3 regions of the Sodalis sp. RH15 genome follow, and region 1 is predicted to be linked to each of the others. Evidence: predicted binding sites of a transcription regulator. Region 1 holds the regulator's gene; each other region holds the start of a gene.
The links. Region 1 encodes Fur, which represses iron uptake genes when iron is present. Its sites were predicted from a motif close to ATAATAATGAGAACNACTATCAA; they were not measured.
Positions count from the first base shown of each region.

Region 2: a site for Fur is predicted at 1,925-1,947, ahead of bfd (bacterioferritin-associated ferredoxin). Genes of this name have one in related genera too.
Region 3: a site for Fur is predicted at 3,725-3,747, ahead of ACL2XO_RS13570 (TonB-dependent siderophore receptor). Genes of this name have one in related genera too.

Region 1 covers NZ_CP178738.1:1,867,970-1,874,544, forward strand. Annotated here, with positions in the region: gene alsC (D-allose ABC transporter permease) at 1-41, opposite strand, end outside; gene alsA (D-allose ABC transporter ATP-binding protein AlsA) at 53-1,585, opposite strand; gene alsB (D-allose transporter substrate-binding protein) at 1,638-2,576, opposite strand; gene alsR (transcriptional repressor AlsR) at 2,596-3,483, opposite strand; gene fur (ferric iron uptake transcriptional regulator) at 4,013-4,489, opposite strand; gene fldA (flavodoxin FldA) at 4,820-5,335, opposite strand; gene ybfE (LexA regulated protein) at 5,505-5,804, opposite strand; gene ACL2XO_RS08790 (alpha/beta fold hydrolase) at 5,940-6,575, opposite strand, start outside.
Region 2 covers NZ_CP178738.1:838,685-845,259, reverse strand. Annotated here, with positions in the region: gene ACL2XO_RS03850 (prepilin peptidase) at 337-1,026, shown strand; gene bfr (bacterioferritin) at 1,147-1,626, opposite strand; gene bfd (bacterioferritin-associated ferredoxin) at 1,700-1,894, opposite strand; gene tuf (elongation factor Tu) at 2,073-3,257, opposite strand; gene fusA (elongation factor G) at 3,328-5,433, opposite strand; gene rpsG (30S ribosomal protein S7) at 5,530-6,000, opposite strand; gene rpsL (30S ribosomal protein S12) at 6,095-6,469, opposite strand.
Region 3 covers NZ_CP178738.1:2,943,149-2,949,723, forward strand. Annotated here, with positions in the region: gene ACL2XO_RS13550 (AraC family transcriptional regulator) at 181-1,101, shown strand; gene ACL2XO_RS13555 (DUF3313 domain-containing protein) at 1,147-1,809, opposite strand; gene ACL2XO_RS13560 (TetR/AcrR family transcriptional regulator) at 1,950-2,594, shown strand; gene ACL2XO_RS13565 (AraC family transcriptional regulator) at 2,657-3,475, opposite strand; gene ACL2XO_RS13570 (TonB-dependent siderophore receptor) at 3,845-6,037, shown strand; gene ACL2XO_RS13575 (ABC transporter substrate-binding protein) at 6,095-6,575, shown strand, end outside.

The DNA of each region.
Region 1 (6,575 bases):
TGATCCCAAAATTTCTGGAAGTTGAACTTGGACTTATCCATTTTTATTTCCCCTAATTTTGTGGTAGCGCCCATTTCATGATATCCTCTTCGCTGATAGATTCGTTATTATCAAGAATATTGGCCAGTTGCCCTTCGCAGAATATGGCGATGCGATCGCAAACAGATAATATTTCCTGTAATTCAGAAGAGACCATTAAAATAGTCTTGCCGGTAGCAGCCAGATTACGCATCACTTTATAAATTTCCGCTTTGGCGCCGACATCTATACCACGGGTGGGTTCATCAAAAATAATAACTTCCGGTTCACAGCATAACCATTTTGATATCAATACTTTCTGCTGATTACCGCCGGAAAGTTCAGTGATATTTTGATCCACCGAACTGCATTTCAAAGACAATAATTCTTTTTGCTGCTCAGCTAATTCGCGCTCGCGCTCTTGGTTGAATAAACCCATGGCGCCCTTGAAACCACCATCTTTCAGGCTTTTACTGATGGCTATATTCTGGGCGATGGAAAAATTCTCAAAAAATCCGTTTTCGCGCCGGCTTTCCGTGATATACCCCATGCCTTTTTTCAAGGCGTCCAGAGGCGACGAGGGCGTGATATCTACGTTATGCAGCTTAACCCGGCCGGTACTGGTAGGCTCCACCCCGAAAATACAGTTCATGAATTCCGTGCGTCCTGAGCCCACCAGGCCGGCAAACCCCATGATTTCGCCTCTTTTCACCGTAAAGGAGATATGTTTCACCCGGCGTTTGTCTTTGCTGGTGATATCGCAGACTTCAAAAATGGTGTCGGCATCCTCCACGCCGACGCTCTCCTTCATGGCGCGGAACCGGTTTTGCAGTTCCCGCCCCACCATCATCCGAACGATATCGTCATTGGTAACGTCGGTGACCCGTCCGGAGGCCACGCTGTTGCCGTCTTTCATGACCGTGAACCGGTTACAGATCCGCCGGATTTCGTTCAGCTTATGGGAGATATAGACGATGGCAGTGCCATCTTGCCGCAGCTGATTCATTATCAGGAAAAGATAATCCACCTCGTTATAGGTTAATGAAGAGGTGGGTTCATCCATAATAATAACCCGCGCATCCAGCATTAAGGTTTTAGCGATTTCCAACATCTGCTTTTGGCTGATGGAAAGGTTACGCACCTTTTCATCCAGCCTGACTTTTAATCCTACCCGCAATAACATGATGGCCGCTTTGGTCCGCATCTCCTGCCAGTCTACCCGATTAAATCCCAAGGTCCTTTTAACCGGCAATCGGCCGATAAACAGATTTTCCAACACGGTAAGTTCATCAATAACGCTCAGCTCCTGATATATAATACCAATACCCAGCTTTGCGGCTATTTTATGATCCAGTCTATTGTATTCAATATTATCAATGGTGATTTTACCCGCCGTCGGTTCATAAATGCCGGAGAGAATTTTCATCAGGGTTGATTTGCCGGCGCCATTTTCTCCCAATAACGCATGTATTTCATGGGTGAAGATTTCAAAATCAACGGATTTTAATGCCTGCACGGGACCGAAACTTTTAGCGATCCCTTCCATTTTAATATATGGCGCGGTCATATCACTCTCCGGCGTATGCATGTTATGCAGATTTAATCGCTATTTGTCGGGATTATTTCGTCACTAATATTGAATCCACGGTGACAATTTTAGGCTGGGCATTCAATGCTATCAGCTTTCCGGATTTAACCGAGTCCACCAAAATAGCGAGGCCGTTGGCGCCGATTTCCGCCGGGTTTTGCGCTACGGTTGCGGTCATCATTCCCTCGGAAACCATCTTGCGGGCCTCCGGCACCCCGTCGGTGCCCACTACGAGGATATGTCCGGTTTGTCCGGCATTGGCCACCGCCTGGGCTACCCCCATTGCCATGGTATCGTTAGCGCAGTAAAACGCCTTGAGCTTGGGATTACGCTGCAGGACATTGGTGGCGACATCCAGCGCCTTGATGCGATCCCAATCCGCCGGCTGGCTGGCGACCAGTTTGATATTGCTGTCGGCTTTGAACGCTTGGGTGGCGCCGACACGGCGCGATTCACCGGAAGCATTGCCGGCCTTGCCTTCAATAATGGCCACGTCGCCGCCGTCTTTACCCAGTTTGCCAATAATGTATTTGGCCGCGCTGGCGCCGACGGTAACGTTATCAGTGGTAATGAAGGCTTCCACGTTGCCTTTGGCTTTGGTGAGGCTGTCCATATCGATTTTTTCATCGAGATTCACCAGGTGAATGCCTTGCTGATAAGCCTTGGCCACCGGGATAACCAGGTTTACCGAAGATAAAGGCGCAAAGGCGATGCCTTTATAATTTTTATTGGTCAAATCCTCGAACAGCTGTAATTGCGATTGAAAATCCCCCTCGGAGGGTGATGCGAAAATATCGACGGTTACACCCAGCTCCTTTGCCTTTTGCTCAACGCCTTGTTTCATTTCCACCCAATAGGGATTGGACAGGGTTTTCAATACGACTGCGTAATCGGCTGCCGCCCGGGCCGCCACGGTGGACAACATCAACCCGCAGGCCGCACTGCCGACAAATTTAATGAATTTATTCATTTTTATCTCCAAGAGAGAATTATTTATAATCACGCTTCAGGTACTGGGTAATGGCACTGGTTTTTTCCAAATTTTTATTAGCTAAATCAATATCCTGCCTGGCTACTGAAACAAAAAACGCATCCAGCAGGGTCAATTGCAGAATACGGGCCGAGGCATTCCTGCCCAGCAGCGGCGTTTCCGGGGCCGGTGAACAGATGTTGAAATCCGCCAGCCGCGCTATGGCTGAATTGCTGCTGTGGGTAATGCAAATAATTTTCGCCCCGTTGTCCTTGGCAATTTCCACCACCCGCTTGAGATCGGTGGTGCGGCCCGAATGGGACACCACCAGCGCCGCGTCGCCGGGCTGTAACAGGGATGCCGACATCATCATCAGGTGGGCATCGCGGAATGCGGTGCAGCGCAGGCCGATTTTCAGGAATTTGTGCTGAACGTCGGTACAAATTGAATTCGAGCCGCCGACGCCATAGAGTTCACGCTGGCGGGCATTGAAAAAACAGCGGGCGGCCTGCTGGATCTCCTGCGCATCGACAATGGCCTGGCCTTCAACGATGGTGCGTACCGTGAGGTTAAACACCTTATTCACCAGATCCTCCGGACTGTCATCCGGCGACAGTTCGGCGGTAATATCATGATCCGCATGATCAAAATATTCGACAATCGCGCTGCGTAGCTGCCGAAAACCGCTGAAGCCCAGAATTTTCGACACCTTGACAATCATGGCTTCCGACATGCCGAGGCTTTGCGCCACCTCTTTAATGCCGGAAATATGGCTAAGATTGCCTGGCGTTAAAAACCACTCCACGATTCGGCTTTCATTTTCGGTCATCCCTTCTTGCTTGATGCGAAGATAGGGAGCGATGCCGATACCTCGGGGCATGGCGCCGTTCAGTTCCGATTCAGTCATTTTCAGCTCTCTGATTATCATTGCTGACGGCACTATATCAACATAGGATGCATAACAAATATGCAGCATACTTCACGTTTTAAAATAATTTATAAAGTTAGTGCTTTTTGTAAAAGTAATGCCGGACATTGCTCATGGCGCCGTGGAAACGACACCGAAGCCTTACGGATAAAATATTATTATAATACAATAGTTAACATGTATTTTTAGCGAAGATTTTTTTTCGCTTGTGGATTTGAACAGCAGGAATGAGAATTGATGGGTGTGTGATTGTTTTAAATATTTATAATAAATTTTAATTCGTGAAGTTTCTTTTGCTGATGCGATTCCGCGGCGCAGGCTCAACGGGCTGTGGCCGCCTGGCCGGCATGAAGGGGCTGAGGAGCGAATGGAGTGAAAGAATTAACGGCAGCGGGATAAGAAACGGGGCGGCATCAGTCCAGGTGCCATCGGCAATTTGCGGAATAACCAAAACCACCCGTTTCAGCAGTGGTTTTCAAGCTTTGAACGATGCCCGGTGTCGCTATGGTTACTCTTTAAGGCTGTGCACCGCTTCGTCAACATCATGATCGTGCAGGGTCTCATCCTCACGGCAATTGCCGACTTCACAATGGCCATAAAGATATAAACTGTGATTAGTGAGTTTGATATTGTGTTTTTTAGCGATATCCCGTTGGCGCGCTTCGATAAACTCGTCACGAAATTCAATGACCTTGCCGCAATCAAGGCAGATCAGGTGGTCGTGATGATGTTGCTGCGTCAGTTCAAAAACGGATTTACCGCCTTCGAAATTATGGCGGGTGACGATCCCGGCGTCATCAAACTGATTCAGTACGCGATAAACGGTGGCTAAACCAATCTCCTCACCCATATCGATCAGTTTTTTATAGAGATCCTCCGCACTGACGTGATGGCATTCCGGATCTTGCAGCACTTCCAGAATTTTAAGTCTGGGAAGTGTGACTTTCAGGCCGGCCTTCTTCAATGCAATATTATTGTCAGTCATGCGGGTTTAGTCCTGTTGCTTTGATAATCTGATTGTAGGCTAATGTAGCCTATAACAATGGTCGGCCTGAAAAATGTAACGCCGTCTCATTATAGGACTGCCTGTGTAAAATGAAAACCGCGGCCTTTTTACAATGATAGTCTGTTTAAGGTGAGGCAAGTTTTATCACATTTCATTAAAATCGGTCTAACCGCCAGGCTATTGTACTGCTTTGTGGATGAAAGTTAAAAAATTGTATCTATCGATTTGAAAGGAATTATATATCAACAGCTTCAACCGGCCGTCAACGCTATGGACGGCACGGGTTTAGCCGGGAAACCCGGCGGCGGCTCAGCCGAGCTTGAGTTCGGCGCTGATTTGTTTTACCCAGGCGTCCACGCGGTCATTGGTCAGCTCTGGCTGGCGATCTTCGTCTATGGCCAAACCGATAAAATGCTTATCGTCCGCCAGACCCTTCGATGCTTCAAAATGGTAGCCGGCGGTAGGCCAATGACCCACGATGGTGGCGCCATGGGGTTCGATGATATCGCGAATGGTGCCCATGGCATCACAAAAATATTCGGCGTAGTCTTCCTGATCGCCGCAGCCGAACAGCGCTACCTGTTTTCCCGTGAAATCAATGTCTTCCAATGTGGGGAAAAAGTCGTCCCAGTCACATTGCGCTTCGCCGTAATACCAGGTGGGAATGCCCAGCAGCAGGGTGGAGAATTGTTCCAGGTCCTCTTTGCTGCTTTTGGCAATGTCATGCACTTCGGCAACATCGGCGCCCAGCTGCTTTTGAATCATTTTGGCAATATTTTCGGTATTGCCGGTGTCACTGCCAAAAAAAATGCCTACGCTTGCCATGAATTTGAAAACCTCTTAAATATTAAGGATATGGTTTACCAGACGATCAACCGGCTTTTCGGGAAATAATCGTGCAATAATAGCAGACCCTCACAGCGGGAGAAACTCGTTCAACCGGAGTTTTATCGCAAAAGCCGGTCTTTTCCGGTCCCGGACGGCGAGCCCGGCCTTAATCTTCCTTGCCGGCGGCATCCTGATGCCGTTCCAATTCGGCCAGCAGGATTTGTTCAATCAGCTCGCTGCGGGAGAGAGCGTGCTGAAAAGCCAGCTCGTTTAATGCAGCCACCGCCTGCGCATTGATTTTTAACTCAACCCGGCGCAGACCCCGCACCTTGTCCCGGCGCAATTGATTGCGTTTATTGATTCGCAATTGTTCATCACGGGAAAGCGGGTTGGTTTTCGGGCGCCCCGGGCGTTTTTCATCGATAAACAAATCCAGGGTGGTGCGGTCCGTTTGTTCTTTTGCCATAAGTCGTGAAGGGATTGTGCATCCAAAAGCGGGCGGGTAAGTCCTTGCCGGTAAACATAGCAAGCCATATTACCCCACCCCGGTGATAAACGACAATGATTAACACTGCCGGATGGGTAAACCGGCCGGTCGCGGCTAGCTCCCCAGGGAATCCGCCAGAAACCGCACAACGGCGCGCAGCGTCGCTTCAGGCTTTTGGGCATGCACCCAATGGCCCGCGCCGGCCACCACGTGGGCCCGCGCCCGTGGAAACTGCCGCCGGATGGCTTCGCTGTACTCCTCCTTCACATAGGGGGAGAGGCCGCCGCGGATAAATAATACCGGCCCGTCCCAGGGCGGTATTTCCTTCCAGCCGATAAGCGCCGGATAGTTTTCCCATAATGCATCGATATTGAATCGCCACGCGCCCTGGGAAAAGGATTTCAATAAGAACTGAATAGTGTCCTTATCGTCGATATCCTGTTCCATTAGCAGCGCCGCCTCGCTACGCTGCGCCGCTCCCGCCTTCTCCACCCGTCTGAGGGCGGCGAATACCGGGTCGTGATGGCGGGTGGGATAGGCCACCGGCGCGATATCAATCACCACCAGCGCGGCGATGCGATCCGGCATCAGCGCCGACAGCGCCATAGCCACCTTGCCCCCCATGGAGTGGCCGATAATGATGCATTTCCCCAATTGCAATTCGTCAAGCAAGGCCGCCACATCCCCGCTCATAGCGCCATAACCGGCCTCGTCGTCGTGGGGCGAAAGGCCGTGATTGCGCAGATCGAT
Region 2 (6,575 bases), 1.0 Mb from region 1:
GAGTGTAATCGTTCAGTATTATCCCCATATCGGGGATGTTGTGTGCTGACTTGCCATTTCCACACCCCCCTTTCTTTTGGCGGATGCGTCTGTGGTGCCAGCGCGAACTCAACGTAACATTGAGCCGGCTTATTCCTTACTTATGCGAGATAAGCCCGCGCATTATACGCAAATACGCTCAGGAAGCAAGCGGGATATGGCCATGCGAAGTGAATTCCATTACTGTCAAGACCATTTGGCATAGCGGGAAGGATATTGCATGCTTCACTGCGTGAGAATTATGCGCCCGATAAAAGCGCATAACCATGAAAACCGCAACCAGGGAGGGTAAAAATAGTGGCGCAGTGGCTGTTTATCGCCCCTGTCGCGCTGTATGGCGTGATAATGGGGCATCTGACCGGGCGTATCCTGCAATCGATGCCGGCATGGGCATTTTCCGCCGGCGCGCGGGGCGTCGGTTACGGCTCGCCGGCATACCGGCGGCCGGATTTGGGGCGGAACCGCCCACGTGATTCATACGCCGGCTCATACGGCTGTGAAAGCAGTTGTGCCCTGGTGTTCACCGCCATGCTAATTATCGGCGGGCCCGGGATGAATCTTCCCGTCGGGCTGCTCTTTGGCTGGTTTTTGCTGACACTCAGCTGGGTCGACGCCCTTACCCTGCTGTTGCCGGACCGGCTGAACGGCCCGCTTCTGGCCTGCGGGCTCGCAAGCCACGTCACTGCATGGGATGGGGCAGATGCGTTCAAGAACGGGCTGCTTGGGGCGATATGCGGCGCTATGGCGCTCTGGGGTGTTAAACGCCTGTTTCGGCGGGTAAAGGGTTATGAGGGTCTAGGGGGCGGCGATATTAAGCTGCTGGCTGCCCTTGGTGCCTGGCTGGGGTGGCAGGCGTTGCCGGGATTATGCTGCTACGCGGCGTTAAGCGGACTGGCCGTCTGTGCCGTAAGCGGAAGCACACAGGGGAAAATCCCCTTCGGCCCATGCCTGGCGTTGGCCGGCTGGGTGATATACATCAGTCCGTAGAAAATCCTGCTACGAACTGATGCGGCTTGCGGACGGGTTTATTATGAATCTTCGTATTTATACGACAGTTTAGAACCGTGCCGGTAAAAGTACCGGCGAAGTATCATCCAGGCTCGCTCGTTATTGCGCAGCATCTTTCAACTGGGATTGGAGGTAATTTTGCGCGCCGATGCGGCCGATCAGTTCCAGCTCGGTTTCAAGAAAATCAATATGTTCTTCTTCATCCGTGAGAATTTCGATGAGCATATCGCGGCTCACATAATCCCGAACGCTATCGGCATAATTGATGCCTTCACGGAGATCCTGGGCCCCTTGCAGTTCAAGGTTAAGATCCGAGCGCAGCATTTCTTCCACATCCTGGCCGATGTTAAGCGGGCCTAGGTCCTGCAGATTCGGCAGCCCTTCCAGGAAAAGTATGCGTTCGATATAACGATCGGCATGCTTCATTTCATCAATGGATTCGTGATATTCGACGTCGTTTAGCCGCATCAGACCCCAATTTTTGAACATCCGTGCATGCAGGAAATACTGATTGATGGCAACCAGCTCGTTGCCGAGCAGTTTATTGAGATGGGTTATTACTTGGGCATCGCCTTTCATAGTGCACTCCTCCGTTACGGTTAAGTACAGAATATAACCGGAGCAGAGTAAATCAAGGTAATAACCCTACTAATTAAGCAATTTTTTCATAACTCATAATGATCTGTAGTTCATCTTCCATGATGACCCGCGCCTTGCAGGTGCACTTACCGCATTTGGTGCCTACCGGAACAATCTGTTTAAGCTCTTGAAGCGACACGGGTTGGTACTGTCTGACAGCATCACGGATGGCTTCGTCACTTACCGCATTACATAAACAAACGTACATTTGCGTCTTCTCTAAACCAACTTGCGAATAATTTAAATGAGAACGCTTGTCATTTCAATAGGTGAATTATAATTGTTTTGTAAATTTGAGGTATTCCATAGGGTTAATATCAAATGAAAAGAAATAAAAAGGGCGCCGAAGCGCCCTTTCTTTGCCAGACTCCAGGAAGATGGAAGTCTTAAGCGATAACCTTGGCTACCACGCCGGCGCCAACGGTACGGCCGCCTTCGCGAATAGCGAAACGCAAGCCGTCGTCCATGGCGATAGGGGCAATCAGGTTTACAACCATCTTGATGTTGTCGCCAGGCATCACCATTTCCACGCCTTCCGGCAGTTCGATGGTTCCGGTCACGTCAGTGGTACGGAAGTAGAACTGAGGACGGTAGCCTTTGAAGAACGGCGTATGGCGGCCGCCTTCATCTTTGCTCAGAATATAGACTTCTGATTCGAACTGGGTATGCGGATGGATGGTACCCGGTTTAGCCAGTACCTGGCCGCGTTCAACTTCATCACGTTTGGTACCGCGCAGCAGCACGCCCACGTTTTCACCGGCACGGCCTTCATCCAGCAGTTTACGGAACATTTCAACGCCGGTGCAGGTGGTTTTCACGGTCGGTTTGATGCCGACGATTTCAACTTCTTCACCTACTTTCACCACGCCGCGTTCCACACGACCGGTTACCACGGTGCCGCGGCCGGAGATGGAGAATACGTCTTCGATCGGCAGCAGGAACGGCTTGTCAATGGCGCGAACCGGTTCCGGGATGTAGGTGTCCAGCGCTTCGGCCAGTTCCAGGATCTTGGAGGTCCAGGCTTCGTCGCCTTCCAGCGCTTTCAGGGCGGAACCGCGGATTACCGGCGTGTCGTCGCCCGGGAAATCGTACTGCGACAGCAGTTCGCGTACTTCCATTTCAACCAGTTCCAGCAGCTCTTCGTCATCCACCATGTCGCATTTGTTCATGAAGACGATGATGTAAGGCACGCCTACCTGGCGAGCCAGCAGGATGTGCTCGCGGGTCTGCGGCATCGGGCCGTCGGTTGCCGCTACCACCAGGATCGCGCCGTCCATCTGGGCTGCACCGGTGATCATGTTTTTCACGTAGTCGGCATGCCCGGGGCAGTCAACGTGCGCGTAGTGGCGGGACGGGGTATCGTATTCAACGTGAGAGGTGTTGATGGTGATACCACGGGCCTTTTCTTCCGGCGCGTTGTCGATCTGATCGAAGGCGCGGGCGCTGCCGCCGTAGGCTTTAGCCAATACGGTGGTGATGGCGGCGGTCAGGGTCGTTTTACCATGGTCAACGTGGCCGATGGTGCCGACGTTAACGTGCGGTTTTGTACGTTGAAACTTTTCTTTAGACACGGCTATATTCCTTACTCTTATGCTCTCACCTTAAGCGAGAGCACGGGATAATAATTTTAAACCCTAAAACTTATTTAGCTTTACGGGCTTCGATAATGGCCTGAGCAACGTTGTTCGGTGCCTCATTGTACTTCAGGAACTCCATGGAGTAAGAAGCACGGCCCTGAGTCTGTGAACGCAGATCTGTAGCATAACCAAACATTTCAGACAAGGGGACCTGCGCACGAACCGTTTTGCCGGTCGCAGTATCTTCCATGCCGTCGATCATACCGCGACGACGGTTCAGGTCACCGATCACGTCACCCATATAGTCTTCAGGCGTTTCAACTTCGACTTTCATGATAGGTTCCAGCAGAACCGGTTTGGCTTTCATGAAGCCTTCTTTAAACGCCATTGAAGCGGCAATCTTAAACGCCATTTCCGAGGAGTCGACTTCGTGGTAAGAACCATCGAAAGCCGCGACACGGACATCCACAATCGGATAACCGGCCAAAACGCCGTTCTTCAGCTGCTCCTGCACGCCTTTATCCACCGCGGGGACGTATTCTTTCGGAACAACGCCGCCGACGATTTCATTAAGGAATTCGTAGCCTTTACCACCGGGCTCCATCGGTTCGATACGCAGCCAGATATGACCGAACTGGCCACGACCGCCGGACTGACGAACAAACTTGCCTTCTTGTTCTACAGTATTGCGGATTGTTTCACGGTAAGCCACCTGCGGTTTGCCGACGTTAGCTTCAACATTGAATTCGCGACGCATGCGGTCAACGAGGATTTCAAGATGCAGCTCACCCATACCGGCGATGATGGTCTGACCGGATTCTTCATCGGTCCATACGCGGAAAGACGGGTCTTCCTGCGCCAGACGCCCCAATGCCAGACCCATTTTTTCCTGGTCGGCTTTGGTTTTCGGTTCAACGGCAACGGAGATAACCGGTTCCGGAAACTCCATACGCTCCAGGATAATCGGCGCGCTTTGATCGCACAGGGTATCGCCGGTGGTAACATCTTTCAAACCGATGGCCGCGGCGATGTCGCCCGCGCGCACTTCTTTGATTTCTTCACGTTTGTTGGCGTGCATCTGCACGATACGGCCGAAACGTTCGCGTTTGTCTTTAACGGAGTTCAGCACGGTATCGCCGGAATTAACCACGCCGGAATACACGCGGAAGAAAGTCAGGTTACCCACAAACGGGTCGGTGGCGATTTTAAACGCCAGCGCCGAGAACGGTTCTGAATCGCTGGAATGGCGTTCCGCATGGGTTTCGCCGTCTTCCAGCACGCCGTTGATGGCCTGAACATCGGTGGGCGCGGGCAGATATTCGATAACCGCATCCAGCATCGCCTGTACGCCCTTGTTCTTGAACGCAGAACCGCAGGTTACCAGGATGATTTCGTTGTTCAGCACGCGCTGGCGCAGGCCGTGCTTGATTTCTTCTTCGGTCAGCTCTTCGCCGCCGAGGTATTTGTCCATCAGCTCTTCGTTGGCTTCCGCTGCGGACTCAACCAGGTGCTGGTGCCAGGTATGGGCCAAATCAGCCAGATCCGCCGGAATCTCTTCATAATTGAAGGTGATGCCCTGGTCGGCTTCGCTCCAGTTGATGGCTTTCATTTTCACCAGGTCGACAACGCCGGTGAATTTTTCTTCCGCGCCGATGGCCAGTTGAATCGGCACCGGGTTAGCGGCGAGACGGGTTTTCAACTGATCAACAACACGCAGGTAGTTCGCGCCCATGCGGTCCATTTTATTAACGAACGCAATGCGCGGAACCTTGTATTTGTTTGCCTGGCGCCATACGGTTTCAGACTGTGGTTGCACACCGCCTACCGCACAGTAGACCATCACCGCGCCGTCAAGGACACGCATGGAACGTTCAACTTCGATAGTGAAGTCAACGTGCCCCGGGGTGTCGATGATGTTGATGCGGTGGGCATCAAACTGCTTGGCCATACCGGACCAGAAACAGGTGGTCGCAGCGGAAGTAATGGTGATCCCGCGCTCTTGCTCTTGTTCCATCCAGTCCATAGTAGCGGCGCCGTCATGGACTTCACCGATTTTATGGTTTACACCGGTATAGAACAGAATGCGTTCCGTGGTGGTGGTTTTACCGGCGTCGATGTGTGCACTGATACCGATATTACGGTAGCGTGCAATAGGTGTTATACGAGCCATTTGTATCCTCGATTACTGGGGCGTTCTATTCGAGCTAGCCCAAGCGGGCGAACTTTTTATCCCGCCCGCTTGGTTAGCATAACTACTGCGAGGCGGTTACCAGCGGTAGTGGGCGAACGCCTTGTTGGCATCTGCCATACGGTGAACGTCTTCACGTTTCTTAACGGCGGTGCCTTTATTTTCTGCCGCATCGGAAAGTTCGTTCGCCAGGCGCAGAGCCATAGATTTATCACCGCGTTTACGAGCAGCTTCTACAATCCAGCGCATTGCCAGGGCATTGCGGCGGACCGGACGCACTTCAACTGGCACCTGATAAGTAGAACCACCGACGCGGCGCGACTTGACTTCGACAGTCGGGCGCACGTTGTCCAGAGCTACTTCGAAAGCTTCCAGATGGCCTTTACCGGAACGCTGAGCCAGGGTCTCCAGCGCGGTATAGACAATTGCTTCAGCGGTAGATTTTTTACCGTCTACCATCAGGATATTGACAAATTTTGCCAACAGCTCAGATCCGAACTTAGGATCCGGCAGGATTTTACGTTGACCAATGACGCGACGACGTGGCATGAGATAACTCCGTTGTTAATTCAGGATTGTCCAAAACTCAATGAGTTCTTTGACATTAATAATAAAATGTTTGGCCTTACTTAACGGAGAACCATTAAGCCTTTGGCTTCTTCACGCCGTACTTGGAGCGGCCTTGCTTACGGTCTTTAACGCCGGAGCAGTCGAGCGCGCCGCGAACGGTGTGGTAACGCACACCCGGGAGGTCTTTAACACGGCCGCCACGGATCAGGATCACGGAGTGTTCCTGCAGGTTATGACCTTCACCGCCGATATAGGAGGTGACTTCAAAACCGTTGGTCAGACGAACACGGCATACTTTACGCAGCGCGGAGTTCGGTTTTTTCGGGGTGGTGGTATATACGCGGGTACATACGCCACGTTTCTGCGGGCAGGCTTCCAGCGCCGGAACGTTGCTTTTAGCAACCTTCATGGTGCGGGGTTTGCGTACCAGCTGGTTAATTGTTGCCATTCAATAAAGCTCCTGGTTTTTGCTTCGTAAACACGTAATAAATCACCTCGTTTTGCCGCAAGGCAGAGTACGAGGACGCAGAATTTTATGGCTCGCGGGTAAAGGT
Region 3 (6,575 bases), 1.1 Mb from region 1:
CGCCCCACGCCGGGCCCACGGCCTGTCCGCGCCGCGGGTGTGAAATGCGCTTCGTATAAACTATAATGACTTATCAAAAGGGAAAATTATATTAAGGAAATATGAATGAAAATAATGATGTGTTAGCTCGGTATAACCGGATGACGGGTATATTCATTTAATCTGAAAGTGAGTGCAGACATGTCGGAATTAATGAGCGTCATTGATAAACGAAATAAAAAAATGATAGGCATTATTAATCGGCTGATTTCCGGGGACGGCGTATTCACCACCCGAATGCCCGAAATTAATTTTATACGCTCCTCAAAGCATATTCCGCGCAGCGCGGTAATGTATGAGCCATCCATTGTTATCATTTTGCAGGGAAAAAAGATCGACACCATGGGTGAACGGCTTTTTATTTATGACAAAAATGAATATCTTACCCTGACCATTCCAATGCCGTTTGAATGCGAGACGATAGGCTCGCCGGACGAGCCGCTGATTGGCATCCTTATCAAGGTGACCCCTACGCTCATTACGGAAATATTATTACAGATGGATAATCCTTCCTTAAGCGGCGAGGATATCGAATTCATTTCAACCCAATCCCTAACCATGCATCAGTCAGGCATACTGGTAAGATTGGTGGAAAGCCTTGAGCATAATGAACCGGCCAGAATACTGTCGCAAAATATCCTGCGGGAGTTTCTGTATAACATTCTAATGGAAAAAAGCGGCGATAATCTCAAATTTTTGGCCCTGAATAAAGGAAGGCATGGCCAGATAGCCAAGGTATTAAGCCAGATGCACGCCCATTACGCGAATAATTTCGATATGGCCGACCTGGCTAAAGAGAGCGGAATGAGCGTGTCGGCTTTTCATTCCCATTTCAAGGCCATTACCCATTCCACGCCGCTGCAATATCTTAAGGAGATCCGCCTGCATAAAGCGCGCCTGATGATGCTGCATGATAATATGACCGCCTCCCGGGCCGCCAGCATCGTTGGTTACAGCAGCAATTCCCAGTTCAGCCGGGAATTCAAACGGCTGTTTGGCGATGCGCCCACCATCGATTCCGCCAAAACGAAAAGAATCTGGCTCAAGGAGAAAAGCGGATGAATGCAGGCCGACCGGAACAGGGTGGCACCGGGTTAACATCCGGTTTTATTTGAGCATGTCCGCCAGTTCATCCGCGCCCTTGTCAATGCCCACCTTGGCGGCGCTCAGCGAACCGACGCTGGCGCCGACGTTGAGGGCATTGGGATACTGTTTGGCGACATAGGCGTTAAGCAGGCGGCGAGTTGAAGCATCCGAAATTTCCACGGCGTAGTTCACTGAGCCGTTCATCAACCCCTCCTTGCCGCGAATGGACTGAACGATGTTATAGGGGCCGCCGGCCAAATCGAACTTGGTAAAGGTACCGATCACCGGCGTGGTGGTCTTGGCGCCGGTGAGCGTCAGTTTTACCCGCAGGGTATCCAAAGAGGGGATGGTGACTTCCCTGAAACGGGCCCGCAGTTTTTCACTGAACTGATTTTGCATGTAGTGGACCAGCGCTTGCCGGTCTGACGGGTCCATATCGCCAAACTGGTTGTCCGGACCCTGATAGAGGGCAACGGGTTCAATAATGATGCTGGTGTATTTTTTCCAGTCCACCGGCTCCGCGTAACGGTAGGGAATGCGATCCGATGCCTCATCGGTGTTGGGTCTTAACCGGGAAGATGAGTCAAGATTTTGATAGCGGGCGGGGGGCGTTGATGAACACGCCGCCAAGGCGATGCACAGAATAAGAAGCGCGGGTCGAGATTTCCTGAAGGTTGTTTGCATTTGAACGGCCCTATTATGAAAGAAGACAATGATGGCTATTTTTTATTAATGAACCAAACTGTACGGTTTAGTTTTGCATTGATATGATTTGTTTGTCAAGAAAATGTACACTTGGGTTTATTTATGTCGCAGGAGAAACCATGAAGGTTCGAACGCAGGCCCGCCGCGAGGCCATTGTTGAGGCTGCCGCCCGGCTCTTTCAGGAAATGGGCTATGAACGCGCGTCGATGAATGAATTGTCCAAACGCCTGGGCGGCTCCAAAGCCACCCTGTACAGCTATTTTTCGTCCAAAGAGGAGCTGTTCACCGCCGTTATCCATGCCTATGCCACTCAGCACCTGACCGAGGCGGCGGAAGAGCTGACGGCTTACAACGATAAGACGGAAACGCTGGAAGACAAACTGATGCGTTTCGGAAAGCGGATGTTGAAGGTATTGGTAAACGACAACAGTGCGTTATCCGTTTATCGCATGGTAGTGGGAGAGGCCGGGCATTCCGATATCGGGACGCTGTTTTATGAGTCCGGTCCCAGGGCAAGCATTGAAAAATTATCGGCATTGCTGGCCGGCGCCATGGATCGTGAGGAGCTGCGGGTGGGCGATCCCTACATCCGGGCATTGCAGTTTCTGGCGCTGTTGACCGCCGAGACCGAAGTCCGCATCTATCAGCGTCAGTCCCAGCCGGTCAGCCTTGCCAGAATCCATGAGATGACCCGCTGCGCGGTGAATCTGTTTCTGTATGGCGCAGCACCGCCGGCGCGCCCGGCGCCGGCAAACCTGAAATAACCCGGAGCGATAATCAGCCGCTGGCGTGTTAAGGAGAATAACCGGCATCATGGCGATGCCGGTTATTCCTCAAAGGTGTTGAAATACCTTTGCGGCGTTTCCCCCAGGGTTCGCCTGAACATGGCGATAAAGGCGCTGCCGTTGAAATAGCCCAGCCGCTGGGCTATCTCCTCGATGGTGCGGCCCTGCGCCATCAAACTGATGGACTCCATGATTTTGAGCTGTTGCCTCCATTGGGAAAACGTCAGGCCGGTATCATGGCGAAACAGCCGGGACAGCGTGCGCGGCGTGGCGCCGACCCCGGCGCTTAGCTGGTCCAGCGTATCCTCGTTACCCAGGTCCGCCGTTAATATCCGGGTAACGGCGCACAAACGGCGTTCGCGGGGAAAGGGGAGGAAACCCGCCGTGGCCGGCGCGGCGGCGCTGAGTTCATGAAACAGCAGCGGCAGCATCAGCCGGTGGCGCTGATAATTGATTTCCTCCGGTTCGTCGGGGGGCGTCAGCGCCTCAATGAGATAGTGCACCATCTTCGAGATGAGAATGACGCAATAATCCTCCACCTGCTTGTGGCCGGGATTTTCCGGTAAATAGAGATTGTGGGTTACGGCATCGCCCAGCGCATGGATCTGGTGCGGCAATTCCGAGGGGATCCACAGCCCCCGATAGGGCGGCAGCGTCCATATGCCGGTGGCGGTGTGAATTTTGATCGAGCCCCGGCTGGCGTAGGTGAGCTGGGCCGTTTTATGGGAATGCCATACTTCGGATTGCAAATGCGCGTAGCGATAGGATATAAACGAAACGCACTCCCCGGCGGAGGCCGCGGGGACGGACGGGCGAACAGCGGGTAACCCCGCCTCTGCAAGGCTCGCGTTGTTCTTCATGATCGGGGATATTTATCCTTAACGGTATTGTGCTGCTGATTCATCACATCCTCTTTGGTACCGGCCGGCGGCGGGGTTGTTTCACACCGCCGCCCCGGCGCCGGAAAGCCCCTTCAAGAGCGCTCCTGGAATAATCCGCTGAATAATGCCTGAAATTTTTGTCCGGCGGCGCAGGTTTTAGGACAACTTTCGTCCTGAAAAAAGGGTGGCGCCGGAACACACCTTACAACGGACAACCTTCACCTTTCAATAAGAAGAAAAATCATTATCATTCGCCTTCAAGTCTAGGCTGTGACAACGGGCCGCAGAGTCTGTACGCCAGTGAGCATTCTTTTCTTAAACAGGCAGGAATCAGGCAGGGTTGAAGGCATGAGTAAGTTAACATCAAGGCAATCCGGGGGGTTCCGGCCCCGGCGGCAATGGACGGTAGGATTTAAATTAAGCGCACTGGCCCTGGCGCTGGCCGGCGCACCGGCATTCGGCGCCGAGCAGACCGGCGGCGAGGGCAATACAGCCAGCGTGATGGTCGTGACCGGTAAACCTGACGGTACGTCAATACCGGTGGCGAAATCGGCGACGGGCGCCACCAAGACCGATACTCCCCTCCTTGAAATCCCGCAATCCGTCTCGGTGGTGAACAAGGAACAGATGACGGCGCAAAACGCCCAGACCGTCGCCCAGGCGCTGCGTTATACCGCGGGGGTGCGATCCGAAATCCGCGGGGATTCCACCGCCGGCGCGCCTTACCTGTTTAGCCGGGGCTTTTATCTGGAACAATTCCTCGACGGTTCGAGAATGCCCAGCGACACCAGTTTCGGCTATGCCATTGCCAATTTTGATCCCTACGGGCTGGAACGTATCGAAATCCTGCACGGACCGGCTTCCGTTCTTTACGGACAGGTGAATCCCGGCGGCGTGGCGAATCTGGTGAGCAAGCGTCCCACCGCGACGCCGGTACATGAGGTTTTTACCACCATCGGCAGCCACAATCGCTACCAGGCCGGTTTTGATCTGGGGGGAAAACTCACCGATGACGGCAGGCTGCTTTATCGGCTTACCGGCACGGGACTGGACAGCGATACCCAGGTGAAGGATACCCGGCAGAAACGGCTGTATATCGCCCCCGCCGTGACCTGGCGGCCCAATGACGATACGTCTCTGACGATACTGGCCAAATACCAGCGCGATCCCGACGTCGGCTATTATAATTTCGTCCCGGCGGCGGGCAGTCTGTTCAACGCCGCCGACGGCAAGATATCACCCCATACCAATATGGGCGCGCCGGGCTTCGATAATCACTCCAGAACGCAATATTCGGTAGGCTACGAATTTGAACACCGCCTGAATAATGTTTTCACCCTGCGGCAGAATACCCACTACAGCTATGTCAAAGATGATTTGGATAACGTATTCAGCAACGGCTTTGCGGCGGGATCCAACGATACGGTGAATCGCTATGCGTTTTTCAATGATGAGCATGCCAAGGTTTTCACCATCGACAATCAGGTATTGGCGGATTTCGATACCGGGCCGGTATCTCATACCCTGCTTACCGGCGTGGATTTCCAGCGCATTTTATACCGGGAAACCGTAGGGCTGGGGGCCGCGCCGACGCTGAATGTATTCTCGCCGGATTATGGCGATATCGCCGCCCCGGCCACGTCATCGGACGATTTTATCCGGCAAAAACAGCTCGGGGCCTATAGCCAGGATCAGATGAGCTTCGGCAACTGGCGCTACCTGTTGGGCGTGCGTGAAGATTGGGCGGACGCCGACGATGTCAATCCCGTCACCGCTTCCTCCACCGCGCAGTCTTCCCGTGCCTTCACCTGGCGCACCGGGCTGGTTTACCTGTTTGACAACGGTATTGCGCCTTATGCCAGTTTCGCCAAGTCCTTTACTCCTCAGGTGGGCGAGCTTTATGGCGGCGGTATGGCGAAACCCACCACCGCCAATCAGTATGAAGTGGGGGTCAAATACCAGCCGGCGGGCTCCGAGAGTTTTACCACGGCTTCGCTTTTTGATCTTACCGAGGAAAATGTCTTGACCGCCGACGCCGAACATACGGGTTTTTCCACCCAGGCCGGCAAGGTGAGATCCAAAGGACTGGAGCTGGAGGAACATGCCAGACTCACCGACAACCTGCAGCTGATAGCGTCTTACACCTATCTTCATGCCGTGACGGTCGACTCCAACGATTCTGCCACCACCCTCGACGGCGATAGCACGCCGCTGGCCGGGAAACGAATATGGGGCATGCCGCGCAATACGGTATCCACCTGGCTGGATTACAGCTTCCATAACGGTATTCTGCAGGGCTTCGGCACCAGCGCCGGGGTGCGCTACCTCAGCGCGAGCTATGACACCTCGAACACCATCCGCGTGCCCTCGGTGACCCTGTTCGACGCAGGCGTGCACTATGACACGGGACAACACTGGCTGTTATCGCTGAACGCCATGAATCTGTTCGACCGCCATTACGTCGCCTCCTGCTATAGCGCCAATACCTGTACCTACGGCGACGGCGCGGAAGTGCTGGCCACGGCCCGCTACCGGTGGTAAGGACGATGCTCCCCCGCGGCGGCGCGCGCCGCCTTCAGCCGTCGGCGGGCTGAGACCATGCTGCGGCGCGGATTCATCAAGACGCTGGCCCTGTGGCTGCTGACGCTGCCGGCCATTCCACGGCGGGCCTGGAGCGGGATGCAGGCGGCGGGCGACGTCACGTCGCCGGCGCCCCGGCTGGCGGTATTGGACTGGGGCCTGGCGGAAACGGTGCTGGCGCTGGGCATAACGCCGGTGGGCGTGGCTGAGATCGATGGCTACCGCGATAACGTGGTAATCCCCGCCATACCCGCAGGAGTAGCGGATGTGGGGCTGCGCCTCGCGCCCTCCCTCGAGTGGCTGCAACAGCTCGCGCCGGACTTCATCCTGATCAATTCAAGCCAGGAGGCGCAGCGGGCCATGCTGGAGCGCATCTGCCCGGTGCGCGCCTTTGCGGTTTATACCGACCAGGGCGCGCCATTGTCCCATGCGCAGCGGATTACCCTTGAACTGGGACGGTTATGCCGGCGGGAAGCGGCGGCCGGCGAACTGATTGCCC